Regions from separate parts of the Micromonospora sp. NPDC002389 genome, predicted to be linked through region 2. Evidence: riboswitches for the same ligand, from Rfam matches in the RefSeq annotation. Region 2 holds a riboswitch; the other holds the start of a gene.
What was found. Region 2 has a riboswitch for ZMP and ZTP ahead of ABT008_RS07010 (bifunctional 5,10-methylenetetrahydrofolate dehydrogenase/5,10-methenyltetrahydrofolate cyclohydrolase). Riboswitches for the same ligand answer to the same signal wherever they lie in the genome.
Positions count from the first base shown of each region.

Region 1: linked by a shared signal. The riboswitch ahead of ABT008_RS17500 (glycine hydroxymethyltransferase) and the one ahead of ABT008_RS07010 (bifunctional 5,10-methylenetetrahydrofolate dehydrogenase/5,10-methenyltetrahydrofolate cyclohydrolase) in region 2 are both predicted to bind ZMP and ZTP.

Region 1 is NZ_JBEOWP010000008.1:174,440-183,743, forward strand. It holds gene ABT008_RS17480 (excalibur calcium-binding domain-containing protein) at 147-404, shown strand; gene ABT008_RS17485 (MmcQ/YjbR family DNA-binding protein) at 704-1,108, opposite strand; gene ABT008_RS17490 (hypothetical protein) at 1,270-1,530, shown strand; gene ABT008_RS17495 (hypothetical protein) at 1,652-1,903, shown strand; gene ABT008_RS17500 (glycine hydroxymethyltransferase) at 1,957-3,393, opposite strand; ZMP/ZTP riboswitch at 3,412-3,501, opposite strand; gene ABT008_RS17505 (DNA polymerase domain-containing protein) at 3,609-4,580, shown strand; gene ABT008_RS17510 (Lrp/AsnC family transcriptional regulator) at 4,588-5,034, opposite strand; gene pdhA (pyruvate dehydrogenase (acetyl-transferring) E1 component subunit alpha) at 5,199-6,362, shown strand; gene ABT008_RS17520 (alpha-ketoacid dehydrogenase subunit beta) at 6,362-7,375, shown strand; gene ABT008_RS17525 (dihydrolipoamide acetyltransferase family protein) at 7,443-9,017, shown strand.
Region 2 is NZ_JBEOWP010000003.1:186,972-196,275, forward strand. It holds gene ABT008_RS07000 (TetR/AcrR family transcriptional regulator) at 1-517, opposite strand, end outside; gene ABT008_RS07005 (FAD-dependent monooxygenase) at 573-1,634, shown strand; ZMP/ZTP riboswitch at 1,685-1,768, shown strand; gene ABT008_RS07010 (bifunctional 5,10-methylenetetrahydrofolate dehydrogenase/5,10-methenyltetrahydrofolate cyclohydrolase) at 1,794-2,654, shown strand; gene ABT008_RS07015 (endonuclease/exonuclease/phosphatase family protein) at 2,651-3,430, opposite strand; gene ABT008_RS07020 (sulfite exporter TauE/SafE family protein) at 3,606-4,385, shown strand; gene ABT008_RS07025 (GNAT family N-acetyltransferase) at 4,419-5,195, shown strand; gene ABT008_RS07030 (GNAT family N-acetyltransferase) at 5,231-5,815, shown strand; gene def (peptide deformylase) at 5,798-6,304, opposite strand; gene ABT008_RS07040 (chorismate-binding protein) at 6,315-7,583, opposite strand; gene ABT008_RS07045 (DUF5999 family protein) at 7,680-7,880, shown strand; gene gcvP (aminomethyl-transferring glycine dehydrogenase) at 8,002-9,304, opposite strand, start outside.

The DNA of each region.
Region 1 (9,304 bases), on a different contig from region 2:
TGCTGCCTGGATGGTGATGGAAGTGCCGCCGTAAGCCCTGCCGGACGAGTCGGGTGGAGGGCGCTATGCCGATTCATGTGGCGGTAGCGTGCCTTCTCCACCCACTATCCGATATGGAGGATGGATTGGTTTCCAGACTGGTCCGGATGGCACTCGTCGTCACCTTGGCGCTGGCCGGGGGCACAGTGGCCGTGGTGTCGCCCGCACAGGCTGCCCCGACGAAGTTCAAGAACTGCACCGCGCTGAACAAGAAGTACCGGCATGGCGTCGGCAAGAAGGGCGCACGGGACAAGGTTCGCGGCAGAACGAAGCCGGTCACGAACTTCAAGGTTTCGACGGCGATCTACAACGCGAACACCAAACTCGACCGTGACAAGGACGGCGTCGCCTGCGAAAAGCGATAGCGGCTGGCCACGGGCTCGGGACACTCCCGGCCTGCCACCGGTGATGCCGGTCCGCCACCTCGCCGATCATGGAGTAACGGCCTGCGCGAAAGCCGTGAACAGAGGTATTTCGCCTACCACAACTCCATGATCGGCGGGGCCGGCGGGGCCGGCGGGGCAGGCGGGGCAGGTGGGGCAGGCGGGGTGCCCTCGGCGGTCGCCAGCCAGACTGCTCTGCGCGCAGCAGGCGGCCCGGCGGATGACGGCCTGACCAGAAGGGCGCTGGCAGCCGGGGCAGGGGCGGTTCGGTGGGTGCGGCGTCAGGCTTCGGGCGGTGCCGTCGCGGCCCGGTGGGCGGCGGCGAGCCGCTTCGGCGCGCGGGCGAACCACGCCTCCGTGACGATCTCGGTCAGTTCGGCCTCGTCGATCCGGTCCAACTGCACCAGCACCGCCGGGTAGCCGTCGAGGTGGGGCGTGGTCAGGTAGACGGCGGGGTCGTCAGCGAGCAGCGCCTCCTTGACGCCGAGGTCGGCGACGCGTACGCCGAGGATCGGGCCGTCCGGCGCGGCCGGTCCGAGCGCGTCGAGGTCGGTGCGGCGCAAGGGCCGCTCCCACACGAAGGACTTGTCCCGTACGGTCCAGGCGGGCAGCCCGTCGTAGGAGGGGCGCTCGCCGGTCTCCGGCAGGCTCAACGCGATCCGGCGGACGTCATCCCAACTGGCCACCGCCCGACCATACGCCCCGACCGAGGCCGGCAGGAGGCGCGCACCGGTCCCGTACGGCGTGTCGGACGCGGCGCCACGCGCACCTCGACGGCGACACACCGCGTTCGCCGGAAAGCGAACGGTGACCTTCGCCGTACCGTGCTCCTGCGTGGACGGCCATAATGGGCGGCATGGTTGCCTGGGAGTACGCCCTGCTGGTTCGCCGTTACCAGGGACAGGGCCGCAATTTCCACGTCTCGTTCGTCTGGTACGGCCCGGACGGATCCCGTAAGGACATCACCGCGTACGGCGACACCGCCGTGGCACACCTCAACCGGTACGGCCGGGAAGGCTGGGAACTGGTCACCGCCGCCGAGGACGTCAACAACGTCCAGGGCAGCACCGAGGTGCACCGATACCACCTCAAGCGCCCGCTGAACTAGTCCACCCCACCGTCGGTCGACCACCGCCCGGGAACGCGTTGACGGCGCGTCCCGGGCGTCGTCACGCTTGTCGACAGATGTCGATGCGTGTGCGTCGACCGGTCTGTTGCAGGGGGTACTCATGCGCAAACGCAGGATGCTGGCGCCGGTGGCGGCGCTCGCCACGGTGGGCGCGGCGCTGGTGGTCGGTGCGGCACCGGCTGCGGCGGATCCGCCCGGCGGGACGCTGCGCGGGGTCTACTACAGCTACACCTTCTGTCAGTCGTACGGTGCCTCGGGCATCAGCGAGAACCGGTGGGACTGGTGGTACTGCGAGCAGAGTGCCGCCCCGCAGAGCGCCCAGTGGTTCCTCTGGACGTTCGACTACGCCTGATCCGCTCGCGGCGCGCGCCGGGCCGGTGACACCGGCCCGGCGCACGTCCGTCGTCAGCCCAGGTCGACGTTCGGGTACAGCGGGAACCCGGCGAGCAACTCGCCGGCCTGCCGGCTGACCTTGTCCGCGAGCGCGGGGTCCAGCACGTACTTTGCCTTGGAGGCGGTGCCGTCCGGGTTCGCGCCGGCGCTGGTCTGGCTGAGCACCGTGTGGATCAGCTCGGCGGTGCCGTCCATCTCGGCCGTGCCCAGCCCACGGGTGGTCAGCGCGGGCGTGCCGATCCGGATGCCCGAGGTGTACCAGGCGCCGTTGGCGTCCTGCGGCACCGCGTTGCGGTTGGTCACGATGCCCGAGTCCAGCAGCGCCTGCTCGGCCTGCCGACCGGTCAGCCCGTAGCCGGTGACGTCGATGAGCACCAGGTGGTTGTCGGTGCCGCCGGTGACCAGCGTGGCGCCCCGACGCAGCAGCCCGTCGGCCAGCGCCTGGGCGTTGTCGACGATCCGCTGGGCGTAGTCGGCGAAGTCGGGGCGACGCGCCTCGGCCAGCGCGACCGCCTTGGCGGCCATCACGTGTGGCAGCGGGCCGCCGAGCACCATCGGGCAGCCCCGGTCCACCTGGTCGGCCAGCTCCGGGCCGCAGAGCACCATGCCGCCGCGCGGGCCGCGCAGTGACTTGTGCGTGGTGGTGGTGACGATGTGCGCGTGCGGCACCGGGTCGAAGTCGCCGGTGAAGACCTTGCCGGCGACCAGACCGGCGAAGTGGGCCATGTCCACCATGAGGGTGGCGCCGACCGAGTCGGCGATCTCCCGCATGATCCGGAAGTTCACCTTGCGCGGGTACGCCGAGTAGCCGGCGACCAGCACCAGCGGCCGGAACTCGCGGGCCGCCTCGGCGACCCGGTCGTAGTCGATCAGACCGGTGGCCGGGTCGGTGCCGTAGCTGCGCTGGTCGAACATCTTGCCGGAGATGTTGGGCCGGAAGCCGTGGGTGAGGTGACCGCCCGCGTCCAGCGACATGCCGAGCATCCGCTGGTCGCCCAGCTCCCGGCGGAGCGCGAACCAGTCCTGCTCGGTGAGGTCGTTGACGTGCCGGGCCTGCGCACGCTTGAGCGCGGGGGACTCCACCCGGTCGGCCAGGATGGCCCAGAACGCCACCAGGTTCGCGTCGATGCCCGAGTGCGGCTGCACGTACGCGTGCGTCGCGCCGAACAGCTCCCGGGCGTGCTCGGCGGCGAGCGCCTCGACCGTGTCGACGTTCTGGCAGCCGGCGTAGAACCGGCGCCCGACCGTGCCCTCGGCGTACTTGTCGCTGAACCAGTTGCCCATCGCCAGCAGGGTGGCCGGCGAGGCGTAGTTCTCGCTGGCGATCAGCTTGAGCGACTCGCGCTGGTCGGCCAGCTCCGCACCGATGGCGTCGGCCACCCGGGGCTCGACGGCGCGGATGACCTCCAGCGCGCTGCGGAAGGCGGCGGATTCGGCGTTCGGCGGCATGCGACCTCCTGGTGACGTACGGAAGGCCCAGGCGCTCGGCGTGCGTCCTCATGACGGGGCCGCTTCCCGATGGTGCTCCATCTCGACGCGCCAGTCACGGCCCCCGCCGATCCTAGCGGGTCGGCTACCCGGCCCCGCGCACACCGGGTCGGACCGGTCCCGACCGGCCCGCGAGGTCGCCCCCGCGTCGGCCGTACGCGTCGTACGCTCGGCAGATGGCGACCGCGGCCGAGGAGATCCGGGTGGGGCGGCGGGTGGTACGCGTCTCCAGCCCGGACAAGCCGTACTTCCCGGAGCGCGGGCTGACCAAGCTCGACGTGGTGCGCTACTTCCTCGCCGTCGGCGACGGGATCCTGCGCGCGCTCAGGGACCGGCCGACCATGCTGGAGCGCTGGCCGCGTGGCGTGTTCGAGGGGGCGACGGTCGCCACCCGGCAGGACAACCGGGGCGACGCCTTCTATCAGAAGCGGGTGCCGGCCGGCGCGCCCGACTGGGTGGGCACCGCGCACATCACGTTCCCCAGCGGGCGCAGCGCCGACGAGGTCGCGCCGGGGGAGCTGGCGGTGGTGATCTGGGCGGTCAACCTGGGCACCCTGCGGTTCCACCCGTGGCCGGTGACCCGGGCCGACGTGGAGCGGCCGGACCAGCTCCGGATCGACCTGGACCCGCTGCCCGGGGTGGGGTTCGACCAGGTCGTCCCGGTGGCGCACGAGGTGCACGGCTTCCTCGACGAACTGGGCCTGACCGGCTACCCCAAGACCACCGGCGGTCGCGGCCTGCACGTGTACGTCCCGATCGAGCCCCGGTGGAGCTTCGGCGACTGCCGGCGGGCGGTGCTGGCGCTCGGCGGCGAGATGCGGCGGCGCCGGCCGGACCTGGTCACCACCACCTGGTGGCGGGACCAGCGCGACCGGCCGGTCTTCGTCGACTACAACCAGATGGCCCGGGACCACACGATGACCTCGGCGTACTCGATCCGGCCGACGCCTGCGGCGCTGGTCTCCGCCCCGCTCGACTGGGCCGAGCTGGACGACGTACGCCCGGAGGACTTCGACGTGACCACCGTGCCGGCCCGGTTCGCCGAGCGGGGCGACCCGCACGCCGGTCTGGACGGGCGACGGTTCTCGCTGGACCCGCTGCTGGAGCTGGCCGACCGGGAGGGGCTGGCCGCGCCGCCGGAGCGCTGAGCGGCGGTCAGGCCCACGGGCTGCGGACGCCGTCGTACTCCTCGAAGACCAGCCAGCTCCGGGTGGACAGCACCCCGGCGATGCGCTGGACCCGGTCCAGCACCACGTCCCGCAGGGTGGCGTTGTCCGGCGCCCGGACCAGGGCGAGTACGTCGTGTTCGCCGCTGAGCAGCGCCACGTGCTCGACGTAGCGCACCCGGGCCAGCTCCGCCGACACCTCCCGCCAGGTGTTCTGCTGGATGGTCAGGGCGATGTACGCCGAGGTGCCCAACCCGGCCGGCTCCGGCGCGACCCGAGCGGCGAACCCGGTGACCACCCCGTCGCGCAGCAGCCGTTCCATCCGCGCGTACGCGTTGGTGCGCGACACGTGCACCCGTTCGGCGAGCGTCCGGACGGAGATCCGCCCGTCCCGGGTCAGTTCGTCCAGGATCCGCCGGTCCACCTCGTCCAGCATCGGGGCCGTTCGTCCCGGTCCACCCCGCAGGGGCGCTGCGTCAGCGGTCTCCTGGCTCACCTGAGCCTCCCATCAGTGCCATACATCCCGCGTTCACCGGCCATCTTGAGTCAATCATCCGACCAAAGGAGCATAGGTCCACCACACGTCCAGGAGGTACCGCCGTGACGACCACCCCTCAGGCGGCCCGCAGGGCAACCCCGCGGAAGCGCCGATCGGCCACCCCGACCGCGCCCGACCCGGCGGCTGCCCTGCTTCCCCAGGCCGATCCGGTCCGACTGCTGAACCCGGACGGCACCCTGCTGCCGTCCCGGGCCGACTATCCCGAGCCACCCGTGGCGGCCCTGCGCGAGATGTACCGCCGGATGGTCGTCGGCCGCCGGTTCGACGCGCAGGCCACCGCGCTGACCAAGCAGGGCCGCCTCGCGGTCTACCCGTCCTCCCGAGGCCAGGAGGCGTGCCAGGTCGGCGGCGTGCTCGCGCTGCGCGACGACGACTGGGTCTTCCCGACCTACCGCGAGTCGATGGCGCTGACCGCGCGGGGCATCGACCCGGTCGAGGTGCTCACCCTGCTGCGCGGCGACTGGCACTGCGGGTACGACCCGGCCGCCCGCCGCACCGCCCCGCAGTGCACCCCGCTGGCCACCCAGTGCGTGCACGCCGCCGGTCTGGCCTACGGCGAGACGTACCAGGGGCGGGACACGGTCGCGCTGGTCTACATCGGTGACGGCGCGACCAGCGAGGGCGACTTCCACGAGGGGGTCAACTTCGCCGCCGTGTTCAAGGCCCCGGTGGTCTACTTCGTGCAGAACAACAGGTACGCCATCAGCGTGCCGCTGTCCCGGCAGACCGCCGCCCCGTCGCTGGCCTACAAGGGCGTCGGCTACGGCGTGCCCAGCGAGCAGGTCGACGGCAACGACCCGGTCGCCGTGCTCGCCGTGCTGGAGAAGGCGGTCGCGCACGCCCGCGCCGGCAAGGGGCCGTTCCTGGTCGAGGCGCACACCTACCGGATGGAACCGCACACCAACGCCGACGACGCGACGCGCTACCGCGACGCCGACGAGGTGGAGGCGTGGCGGGACCGCGATCCGGTGGCCCGACTGGAGGCGTACCTGCGCTCCCGCGAGGTCCTCGACGACGACGCCGTCGCCGCGATCGCCCAGGAGGCCGAGGAGTACGCCGCGCGGCTGCGCGAGCGGATGAACGTCCAGCCCACCGTCGACCCGCTCACCCTCTTCGACCACGTCTACGCGCAGCCCACCCCGCAGCTCGTCGAACAGCGTGACCAGGTCCGCGCCGAGCTCGCCGCGCAGGAGGAGGACGCCTGATGGCCACCATGACCATGGCGAAGGCGCTCAACGCGGCGCTCGCCGACGCGCTGCTCGACGACGAGCGGGTCGTCGTCTTCGGCGAGGACGTCGGGCAACTCGGCGGCGTCTTCCGGATCACCGACGGACTCCAGGCCCGCTTCGGCGACAAGCGCTGCTTCGACACCCCGCTGGCCGAGGCCGGCATCGTCGGCTTCGCGGTCGGACTGGCCATGTCCGGGCTGCGCCCGGTGGTCGAGATGCAGTTCGACGCGTTCGCGTACCCGGCGTTCGAGCAGATCGCCTCGCACGTGGCGAAGCTGCGCAACCGCACCCGGGGCGCGTTGAGCGTGCCCATGGTGATCCGGGTGCCGTACGCCGGTGGCATCGGCGGCGTGGAACACCACTGCGACTCCTCCGAGGCGTACTACGCGCACACGCCGGGCCTGAAGGTGGTCACCCCGGCGACCGTCGACGACGCGTACTCGCTGCTGCGGGAGGCGATCGACGACCCCGACCCGGTGGTGTTCATGGAGCCGAAGAAGCTCTACTTCACCAGCGCCGAGGCGGACCTGCCGACGCGGACCGCACCCTTCGGCCGGGCGGTGGTCCGGCGCCCCGGACGCGACGCCACCCTGGTCGCGTACGGGCCGGCGGTGCCGGTCGCGCTGGAGGCCGCCGAGGCCGCCCGCGAGGAGGGCTGGGACCTGGAGGTCGTCGACGTACGCACCATCGTGCCGTTCGACGACGACACGATCGCCGCCTCGGTCCGGCGTACCGGCCGCTGCGTGGTGGTGCAGGAGGCACAGGGCTTCGCCGGGGTCGGCGCGGAGATCGCCGCCCGGGTGCAGGAACGTTGCTTCCACGCCCTGCACGCGCCGGTGCTGCGGGTCTCCGGGCTGGACATCCCGTATCCCGCGCCGATGCTGGAGCACACCCACCTGCCCTCGGTCGACCGGGTGCTGGACGCGGTGGCCCGCCTCCAGTGGGACGACCAGCCGGACTCCCGCTGGCTCACCGAGGTGCCGGCATGAGTGGGCGAATCATCGGGGCCGGTGCGGTGGAGTCTCGTGGCGGCACGCGGCGGAGCGGAGTACCGGCATGAGCGAGCAGGTCTTTCTTCTTCCCGACCTCGGTGAGGGGCTCGCCGAGGCGGAGATCGTGCAGTGGCGGGTCGCGGTGGGCGACGTGGTCACCGTGGACCAGACCGTGGTCGAGGTGGAGACGGCCAAGGCGGTCGTGGACGTGCCCTGCCCGTACGCCGGACGGGTGGTGGCCCTGCACGGCGCCGAGGGTGAGGTGCGTCCGGTGGGCCAGCCGCTGATCACCGTGGCCGACCCGGCCGCCGACGGTGCCGCCGGCCCGACCGAGCCCACCGGGCACGCGGTCTACCGCGAGGAGGAGCGGGCCGGATCCGGCAACGTGCTGATCGGGTACGGCACCGGGCACGGTGCCACGCGCCGTCGTCGGCGTCCCCGCCTCGCCCCTGGCACGCAGGCCCCCGCCCCGGTCGCGCCGGCCGCCGCCCCGGGCAGGCAGGCCGCCGTGCCGGCCGCGACGAGCCTTGCCCCGGGCACGACGGACGCGACGGCGATCACCGGTACGGCGGCGAGCGGCTCGTCCCCGGCCGTCTCTGTCGGCGCTGACCGGTCCGTCGCGGTCGGTTCGTCCCCGGCCGTGGGGCTCAGCGCGGATCCGTCCACGACTCCGGCGCTGGTCATCTCGCCGATCGTGCGGCGGCTGGCCCGCGAGCACGGCGTCGACCTGACCACGCTGCGCGGCACCGGACCCGGCGGTGTGGTCCGCCGTGCCGACGTGGAGGCGGCGGCCGACGCGTGCGCGTCGGACCGTTCGGTGACGGGTGCGCCCGCGCCGGGCCTCGCGACGCCGGACCTTCCGCCCGCGACCGGTCTCGCCGCGCCGGACCTGGCCGCCGGGACCCCTTCCCCGTCGGCGCACGTCGGACTCGCTCCGACCGACACGCGGGACCAGGTGATCCCGTTGACCGGCATCCGCCGGGTGATCGCCGACAAGCTCTCCCGCAGCCGGCGGGAGATCCCGGAGGTGACCATCTGGGTCGACGTGGACGCCACCGGACTGCTGAGCACCCGGGCTGCGATCAACGCCGCCCGGCCGGACCAGCCGGTGAGCATCCTGGCGTTGCTCGCCCGGATCTGCCTGTCCGGGCTGCGCCGGTACCCGCAGCTCAACGCCCGGGTGGACACCGAGGGCCAGCGGATCGTCCAGTCCGCCGCCGTGCACCTGGGCATCGCCGCCCAGACCGATCGTGGCCTGCTCGTGCCGGTGCTGCGCGACGCCGACCGGCTCACCACCGCCGAGTTGGCCGCCGAACTGGCGGCGACCACGAGCGCGGCGCGCGCCGGTGAGCTGCCGCCGGCCCGCCTCACCGGGGGCACGTTCACGCTGAACAACTACGGGGTGTTCGGTGTCGACGGCTCGACCCCGATCATCAATCACCCGGAGGCGGCGCTGCTCGGGGTGGGGCGCATCGTGGACAAGCCGTGGGTGGTGGACGGAGAACTGGCGGTGCGGAAGGTGACGCAGCTCAGCCTCACCTTCGACCACCGGGTGTGCGACGGGGGAGTCGCCGGTGGCTTCCTACGGCACGTCGCCGACTGCGTCGAGCAACCGGCCCTGCTGATCGCCGCAGTCTGACCCCGCCCGCCCCCGGCCTGCGCCCCCCGGCCCGCCCCCGCAGCGCCTCGCCCCCGGCCCGCCCCGCGCGCCGCCCCGCAGGCGTCGATCATGGAGTTGTGCAGAGGGCATAACGGCGCATAGAGGTCGAATTGCCAGCCACAACTCCATGATCGGCGCAGGCGGGGCCACAACTCCATGATCGGCGCGGACGGGAACCACAAGTCCATGATCGGCGTGGGCGTGGGCGTGGGCGTGGGCGTGGGCGTGGACGTGGGCGTGGACGTGGACGGAGGCGGGGCAGGGGG
Region 2 (9,304 bases):
CGGTGGGGTCGAAGTCGGGGTCGGGGTTGGCGAGTTGGTTGTTGAGGAGGCCGTCGACGAGGGCGAGCAGGAGTCGTAGGGCGGTGCCGGGGTGGCGGGCGCCGAGTGCGGCGAGCAGTGGTGTGGCCCAGGCGGCGAGGTCGTGTTGGCGTTGGGCGATCTGGTGTTGCAGGGCGGGGTGGTGGGCGGCTTCGGCGAAGATCGCGAGTCGGGCGAGGGTGAGGGCGCGGTGGGTGGTGCTGAGGTCGTGGACGAGGCGGCCGAGGGCGGTGGTGAAGGTGGCGGGGTCGATGCGGTCGAGGGTGCCGGCGAGGTGGTTCCAGCCGGTGGTTTCGAGGTCGAGGATGCGGGTGAGGACGCCGGCGATGAGGGCTTCGCGGGTGCGGTAGCGGTTGGAGGTGGAGCCGGTGGGGAGTTCGGCCTGGTCGTCGACGGCGCGGTGGGTGAGGTGGCGGGGGCCGCGGGTGCCGAGGACGGCGATGGCGGCGTCGAGGAGGCGTTGTTGGCGGGCGTCCACGTGAGGGAGACTACAGCAGTAGTGCAGGCAACTACAGTTGTAGTACGGTCGGGTGATGCGAGGATCAGCGGCCGTCATCGGAGGCGGCGTGGGTGGGCTGGCGGTGGCGGTGGGACTGCTGCGCGCCGGGTGGTCGGTGACGGTGTTCGAGCGGGCGGCGGGGCTGCCCGAGACGGGCACCGGGTTGGGGATCTGGCCGTCGGCGTTGCGGGCGTTGGATCGCCTCGGTGTGGGTGCGTCCGCGCGAGAACGGGGGCGGGCGCAGCCGGACGGGGCGATGCGTCGCCCGGACGGGACGGTGATCGCCCGGTTGGACGTGGGGCGGATCCGGCGGCGGCACGGTGAGGGGGTGCTGCTGCTGTCGCGGCCGGCGCTGCTGGGTCTGTTGGCGGAGGCGTTGCCGGCGGGCACGGTGCGTTTCGGCGCGCCGGTGGCGGGTCCGGCGGAGCTGGATGACGGGTACGACGTGGTGGTCGGCGCGGACGGGATCCGCAGCGCGACCCGGGCGGCGATGTTCGGTGACCGGTTTCCGCTGCGCTATTCGGGGGTGACGGCGTGGCGTGGCACGGTCCCGTTGGAGGTGGCCTCCGGTGGGGAGACGTGGGGTCCGGGGCGCAAGTTCGGGGTGACGCCGCAGGGTCCCGGGGTGGCCAACTGGTATGCGGCGGTGGCCGCGCCGGAGGGTTTCCGGCCTCCGGAGGGTGATCTGGCGGCGTTGCGGCGGTGGTTCGGTGACTGGCACGACCCGGTGCCGGCGGTGCTGGATCGCATCGACGCGGCCGGGGTGTTGCAGCACGACGTGCACTACCTGCCGCCGCTGCCGACGTATGTGCGGGGGCGCTGGGTGTTGCTGGGCGACGCGGCGCACGCGATGACGCCGGATCTGGGGCAGGGCGCCTGCCAGGCGTTGATCGACGCGGTGGCGTTGTCGGAGGCGTTGGCGGCGGAGGCGGACGTGTCGTCGGCGTTGGCCCGGTACGACCGGGCGCGGCGGGTGCCGACGCAGCGGATGGCGGCGATGGCGGTGCGGGCGGGCCGGTTGGCGCAGGTGCGGCGGTTCACCGGGGTGCGGGACGTGGCGTTGCGGTTGGCGTTGGCGTTCGGTCCCCCGGGCTGACGGTTCCCCGGGGTTCGACGGTGGTGGTGGCGGCGTCGGGTGTGCAAGGCTGCGGGTGACGCGACTGGCGGCACCGGGGATGGGATCGACCATCGGGAAGCTCGTCGTGGAGGTCGTCCGCCTGGGCCTCCACGGTCGAGGTGAGCTATGTCCACGATGATGGAGACGGCCCGGTTGTTGCCTGGCGCGCCGGTGGCGGAGCGGATTCTGGCCGAGGTGGCCGAGGATGTGGCGGCGCTGCGGGCGGCGGGGGTGACTCCGGCGTTGGCGACGGTGCTGGTCGGTGACGACGCGGCGAGCGCCCGCTACATCGGGATCAAGCAGCGGCAGGCGGCGGAGCTGGGTTTCGCGTCGCCGCACGTGCGGTTGCCGGCGTCGGCGTCGCAGGCGGATCTGCACGCGGTGCTGGCGGAGCTGAACGCGGACCGGGGTGTGCACGGGGTGTTGGTGCAGCATCCGGTGCCGGGTGGGTTGGACTTCGACCGGGCGGTGCAGGTGTTGGACCCGGACAAGGACGTGGACGGGATGCATCCGGTGAACGTGGGGCGGTTGGCGCTCGGGTTGCCGGGTCCGGTGCCGTGTACGCCGGCGGGGGTGGAGGCGTTGTTGGCGTTCCACGGGGTGCCGGTGTCGGGTCGGGAGGTGGTGGTGTTGGGGCGTGGGGCGACGTTGGGGCGGCCGTTGGCGATGGTGTTGGCGCAGAAGCGGCCGACGGCGAATGCGGCGGTGACGGTGGTGCACACCGGGGTGGCGGACTGGCCTCGCTATACGCGGCGGGCGGAGATCCTGGTGGCGGCGGCGGGGGTGCCGGGGATCGTGCGGCCGGAGCATGTGCGGCCGGGTGCGGTGGTGGTCGGTGGTGGGGTGCGGTATGCGGGGCGCCGGTTGTTGCCGGATGTGGATCCGGCGTGTGAGCGGGTGGCGGGGGCGATCACGCCGCGGGTCGGTGGGGTGGGTCCGGTGACGGTGGCGATGGTGTTCCGTAACGCGGTGCGGGCGGCCCGGTCGGCGGTGGCCTAGCCGAGGTCGACCAGCAGGGGCCGGTGGTCGGAGATGGTGGCCAGCGGGGTGTGCACGGCGGTGACCGGTGGCAGCCGGTGCAGGTCCTGCCGGTCGGCGAGGATGTGGTCGAGTTGGACGCGGGGTTGCCCGGCGGGGTAGGTGGGGCGGCGGCCCAGGGGTTGCCAGCGGGACACCAGGCGGGCGGCCCAGGTGGGCAGGTTGAGGTCGCCGAGCAGTATGCGCGGGGCGGGCAGGGTGCGGAGGGCGCGGACGGCCTGGCGGAGTTGGCGGATGTTCCAGCCGGGCACGAAGGACAGGTGTGTGGCGGCGACGGTGAGGGGTCCGTGGGGGGTGTCCAGGACGGCGGCGAGGACGACGCGGGGTTCGTCGTGCAGAAGGATGAGGCCGCCGCCGGGGCCGGGTACGTAGACCGGGGACCGTAGTGGTGCCGGGCGTAGGCGGGTGATGCGCCAGGTGGTGACCCGGTGGCGGGAGACGAGGCCGACGCCGTAGCAGGGTTCGCCGTGGCCGTCGTCGTCGTGGCGCAGGGGGCGGAACGCTTCGCCGGGGGTGCCGACGACGGCGGCGGCGAAGCGGTGTTCGGTGGCGCCGAGGGCCTGGGCGGCGATGGCGGTGAGGTCGTGGTTGCCGCTGCGGGACTGGTCGCGGTCGACTTCCTGCAGGGCGAGCACGTCGGCGTCGAGGGCGGTGACGGCGGCGGTGAGGCGGGCCGGGTCGACCAGGCCGTCGGTCAGGGACCGGCCGTGCAGCAGGTTGAACGTGGCCAGGCGCACGGTGTCACCTTATCGACGCCGTGGCACAGTTGCCCGATGCTGCGGGTGTTGTTCTGTTCGACGCTGGTGTTCGTGGCGGTGGGCGCGGTCGGGGTGTGGCTGCGGAGGCGTCGGGGCCGGTGAGGCTGGCCACAGGCGGCGGCGTCGGGTGCCTCGGGGTGGGAAGAATGCCGCCGTGGATCTGGACCCGTCGACTGTCGCGCTGCTGCTGACCGCTGCCGCCCTGGCCGGTTGGGTGGATGCGGTGGTGGGTGGCGGCGGGTTGTTGTTGCTGCCGGCGTTGTTGGTGGCGGCGCCGGGGATGCCGCCGGCGACGGCGTTGGGCACGAACAAGTTGGCGGCGATCGCGGGGACGTCGGCGGCGGCGGTGACGTACGCGCGGCGTACGCGTATCGACTGGGCGGTGGCGGGGCCTGCGGCGGGTCTGGCGGTGCTCTGCGCGGGTGTGGGTGCGGCGTTGGCGGGTGCGGTGCCGCCGTCGGCGTACCGGCCGGTGGTGCTGGTGGTGTTGCTGTCGGTGGCGCTGTTCGTGGTGTTGCGGCCGAGGTTGGGGGTGTCGTCGTTTCCGGGGCGGCGTACCCGGGGGCGGGTCGTGGTGGCGGTGCTGGTGGCGGGGGTGGGTATCGCCCTGTACGACGGGTTGATCGGTCCGGGTACCGGCACGTTCCTGGTGGTGGCGTTCACGGCGCTGGTGGGGGCGGATTTCCTGCACGGGTCGGCGATGGCGAAGGTGGTGAACGCGGGGACGAACGCGGGGGCGTTGGCGGTGTTCGCGGTGACGGGGCACGTGTGGTGGCTGTTGGGTGCGGCGATGGCGGTGTGCAACATCGTCGGGGCGATGGTGGGGGCGCGGATGGCGTTGCGGCGGGGTGCGGGGTTCGTGCGGGGGGTGTTGCTGCTGGTGGTGGTGGCGTTGGTGGCGAAGCTGGGCTATGACCAGTGGTTGGCGGGGTGAGCGGCGCGACGCGGCGCGTGTGATCATCGGCGGGTGTCGGTGCGCGCGGAACACGACCGGGCCGTCCTGGCGGGCCTGTTGGGGCGGGATCCTCGGCTGCACGCGTACGAGTTGGGTGATCTGGACGATTTCTTCTGGCCGTACACGTCGTGGTTTCGGCGTGGGGACGCGGTGGTGTTGCTGTATCACGGGGCGGTGTCGCCGACGCTGGTGGCGTTGACGCGGCCGGCCGGGGTGGCGGCGGTGTCGGCGTTGCTGGGTGAGGTGGTGCCGGTGTTGCCGGCCCGGTTGGAGGCGCACCTGTCCCCCGGTGTGGAGGTGGCGTTGGCGGGGGCGTTCGAGGTGACGTCGTCGGGGACGCATCTGAAGATGGCGTGGACGGATCCGGGACGCGCGGCGGGGGTGTCGCCGGCGGGGGTGGTGTTGGGGCGGGCGGATCTGCCTCGGCTGCGGGAGCTGTACGCGGTCGCGTATCCGGGGAACTGGTTCGATTCGCGGATGGTGGACACCGGCCGGTATGTGGGGATCAGTGACGGTGGCCTGTTGGTGGCGGTGGCGGGGGTGCATGTCTTCTCCCCCACGTATCGGGTGGCGGCGGTGGGGAACGTGACGACGCGGCCGGGGTGGCGGGGTCGGGGGTTGGCGGCGGCGGTGGTGACGCGGCTGTGTGAGGTGTTACGGGCCGACGTGGATCATGTGACGTTGAACGTGAAGGCCGACAACGGGGCGGCGGTGCGGTTGTACGAGCGGTTGGGGTTCACCCGGGTGGCCGAGTACGGCGAGTTCCGGCTCCGCGCCGGTGGTCGCTGATTGTCGGTGGCGGTGGCGGCCCGGTGGCCGCGATGATGACGCGCGTGTCTCAGGTGATTCTGCGTACCGCGCGGTTGGTGTTGGCGCCGTTGGCGGATGTGCATCTGCCGCACGAGGTGGCGTTGGACGCCGATGCGGAGGTGATGCGGTTCCTGGGGCCGGTGCGGTCGGCAGCGGAGGTGGCGCGGCGGCACCGGGAGCGGGTGGCGGTGGCGCGGCGGGCGCCGGGGTTGGGGTTCTGGGCCGGGTCGACCGACGGTGAGTTCGTCGGCTGGTGGTTGTTGGAGCCGCCGTCGCGGGCTGATCAGGGGCCGGTGGTGGGGCAGGCCGAGTTGGGGTACCGGTTGGCGCGCCGGTTCTGGCGGCGGGGTCTGGCGTCGGAGGGGGCCCGGGAGCTGATCCGGCACGGTTTCGCCGACCTGGGGTTGTCGCGGATCTTCGCCGAGACGATGGCGGTCAACGTGGCGTCGCGGGCGACGATGGCGGCGGTGGGGATGCGGTATGTGCGCACGTTCCATCTGCCGTGGGCGGATCCGTTGCCGGGGGCGCAGGCCGGTGAGGTGGAGTACGCGTTGACCCGGGACGAGTGGGCGGCGGGCGGGTCAGGCGCGGCGGGGTGAGTCGAAGCGGCCGGCGCGGATCTCCCGCAGGGCGCGGCGGCGCACGTCGCCGCGCAGCGTGTCGACGTAGAGGCGGCCGGCGAGGTGGTCGGTCTCGTGTTGCAGGGCGCGGGCGAGGAAGCCGCTGCCGGCGATGGTGAGGGGTTCGCCGTGCTGGTCGTAGCCGTGTGCGGTGGCGTGCAGGGCGCGGGGGGTCGGGAAGTACAGGCCGGGGATGGACAGGCAGCCCTCGTCGTCGTCGGAGAGTTCGTCGGACAGTTCGAGGGTGGGGTTGACCATGTGGCCGCGGTGGCCGTCGGCGTCGTAGACGAACACCTGGGCGTTGACGCCGATCTGGGGTGCGGCGACGCCGGCGCGGCCGGGTGCGCCGAGCAGGGTGTCCATCAGGTCGGTGACCAGGGCGCGTAGGTCGGCGTCGAAGCTGGTGACGGGTTCGCTGGGGGTGCGCAGCACCGGGTCGCCGATGATTCGGATGTCCCGCATGGTCATGTCGGCAAGGTTATCGGTCGGTGGGGCCGGCGGTGGGGCGGCCGGGTGGGGTCGGGTCGAGGGCGGCGCGGACCGGGGCGGTCTTGGCGGCGGCTTCGGCGACCTCGGCGTGCGGGTCGCTGTCCCAGGTGATGCCGCCGCCGGCCCAGACGTGGACGGCGTGGCGGTCGGTGGCGGCGGTGCGGATGGTCAGGCCGAGGTCGAGGTGGTCGGGGCCGATCCAGCCGAGGGCGCCCATGCCGGCGCCGCGGCCGACGGGTTCGAGGGCGGCGATGTGGTGCAGGGCGGCGAGTTTGGGGGCGCCGGTGACGGAGCCGCCGGGGCAGACGGCGCGCAGCAGGTCGGCCAGGCCGAGGCCGTCGGCGACGGCGGCGCGGACGGTGGATTCGGCCTGCCACAGGTCGCACCAGCGGCGTACGGCGAACAGGTCGTCGACGCGGACGCTGCCGGTGCGGGCGACGCGGGCCAGGTCGTTGCGTTCGAGGTCGACGATCATGATGTGTTCGGCGCGTTCCTTGGCGGAGGTGAGCAGGTCGGCGCGGCCGGCGGCGGTGGCGGGTCGGGTGCCTTTGATGGGGCGGGTGGTGAGGGTGCCGGCGCGGACCTCGACGAGGGTTTCGGGGCTGGCGCAGCCGATGGCCCAGCCGTCGCCGGTCAGGACGCCGCCGTAGCGGGCGCCGGGGAGCCGGCCGAGGCGGGCCAGGGCGGGGCGGGGGTCGCCGTGGTAGGGGGCGGCGGCGTGGCCGACGACGTTGACCTGGTAGACGTCGCCGTGGCCGATGGCGGTGCGGACGGCGCGGACGGCGTCGGCGTGTGCGGTGGGGGTCCAGCTCTCGGTCCACGGGCCGCGCCACCACGTGCCGGACGGGGTGCCGGTGGTGGGGGTGTCGGTGTGGCCGTAGACGACGACGGCGACCTCGGGCAGGTCGGCGGGGTTGGCGGCGCCGGGGTCGCCGCCGGCGAGCAGGGCGCCGGCGGCGGCGGAGACGTACAGGGCGGCGCCGCAGACGCGGTCGTCGTGGTGGTGGGGGCGGGCGGGGCGGGCCAGGTCGTGCCGGGGTAGGCCGTGGGCGGCGAGGAAGTCCTCGACGGCGGTGGCGGGGTCGCCGCCGGCGGTGGGGCGCCACTGCCAGCGGGCGAGTTCGACGCGGCGGCCTCGGCAGGGTGTGGGCGCGGCCGGCGGGTCGAGCGGTGACGGATCGACCACCGTCCGTGGGAGCGCTTCCACGACGTCTGGTTGGTTGTGGCTCATCCGTTCAGCGGATTTCCTACGGACCACGCACGCTTCTGCTCGATGCGCCATGCGTTTGCTTGGTACTGTGCGTCACTGGTCATGTGAACCATGACACAGTGCCCCCACAGTCCGGAGAACCCGATGTGCCAGCACCAACCCACCTGCCCCTCCGCCGAAGCCACCGACCGGGAAGCCGCCAAGGTCATCGCCTGCTTCCGTGAGCAGGGCTGGAGCCTGCTCTGCAACGGCGTCATCATTTTCGAGGACACCGGCGAACTGCTGCCCGACGGCAGCAGCATCGCACCGCACCGCGGCCCCGCCCGACACGCCCTCGCCGCCTGACCTGCTCACGATCCGTCACGACTCTTCCCGCGTCGACCCAGGCTAGTCCCCGCTGCGGGGACCGTCACGACCAGGTCGACGCGACGCCGGGGCGGCAGGGACCGCCCCGGCGCGGCTGCCGTCAGCTCTCGTACGCCTGCGGCGACGGACACGAACACACCAGGTTCCGGTCGCCGTACCCGCCGTCGACCCGACGCACCGGCGGCCAGTACTTCCCCGCCCGGTCCACGCCGCTCGGGTAGCCGGCCACCGACCTCGGGTACGGGTGCGGCCACTCGTCGCCGGCCACCATCGCCGCCGTGTGCGGCGCGTTGGCCAGGGGGTTGTCCCCGGCCGGCCAGCGTCGGGCCGCCACCTCGTCGATCTCCGCCCGAATGGCGATCATCGCGTCGCAGAACCGGTCCAGCTCGGCCAGGTCCTCGCTCTCGGTCGGCTCCACCATCAGCGTCCCCGCCACCGGGAACGACATCGTCGGCGCGTGGAACCCGTAGTCGATCAACCGCTTGGCCACGTCGTCGACGCTCACGCCGGTCGCCTTCGTCACCGGCCGCAGGTCCAGGATGCACTCGTGGGCCACCAGGCCCTTGTTGCCCGCGTACAGCACCGGGAAGTGTTCCCGCAGCCGCGCCGCCACGTAGTTGGCCGCCAGCACCGCCACCCCGGTGGCCCGGGCCAGCCCGTCGGCGCCCATCATCCGCAGGTACACCCACGGGATCGGCAGGATGCCCGCCGACCCGTACCGGGCCGCCGAGATCGCCGGCCGCCCGTCCACCGGCGCACCACCAGGGTCACCCGGCAGGAACGGCGCCAGGTGCGCGCGCACCGCCACCGGACCCACGCCAGGACCACCGCCGCCGTGCGGGATGCAGAACGTCTTGTGCAGGTTCAGGTGCGACACGTCCGCCCCGAACCGGCCCGGCTTGGCGAACCCGACCAGCGCGTTGAGGTTCGCGCCGTCGACGTACACCTGACCACCGGCGTCGTGCACCTTCGCACACAGCGACGCGATGCCCGTCTCGTACACGCCGTGCGTCGACGGGTACGTCACCATGATCGCCGCCAGGGCGTCCCGATGCCTGTCGATCTTGGCGTCCAGGTCGACCAGGTCGACGTTGCCGTCGTCGTCGCAGCCGACCACCACCACCCGCATCCCGGCCATCACCGCGCTGGCGGCGTTCGTGCCGTGCGCCGACGACGGGATCAGACACACGTCCCGGTGCCTCTCACCCCGGTCGCGGTGGTACGCGCGAATGGCCAGCAACCCGGCCAACTCCCCCTGCGACCCGGCGTTGGGCTGCACACTGACCGCGTCGTAGCCGGTCACCTCGGCCAGCCACCCCTCCAACTGGCCGATCATCTCCCGGTAGCCGGCGGTCTGCTCCGCCGGGGCGAACGGGTGGATGTGGGCGAACTCCGCCCAGCTC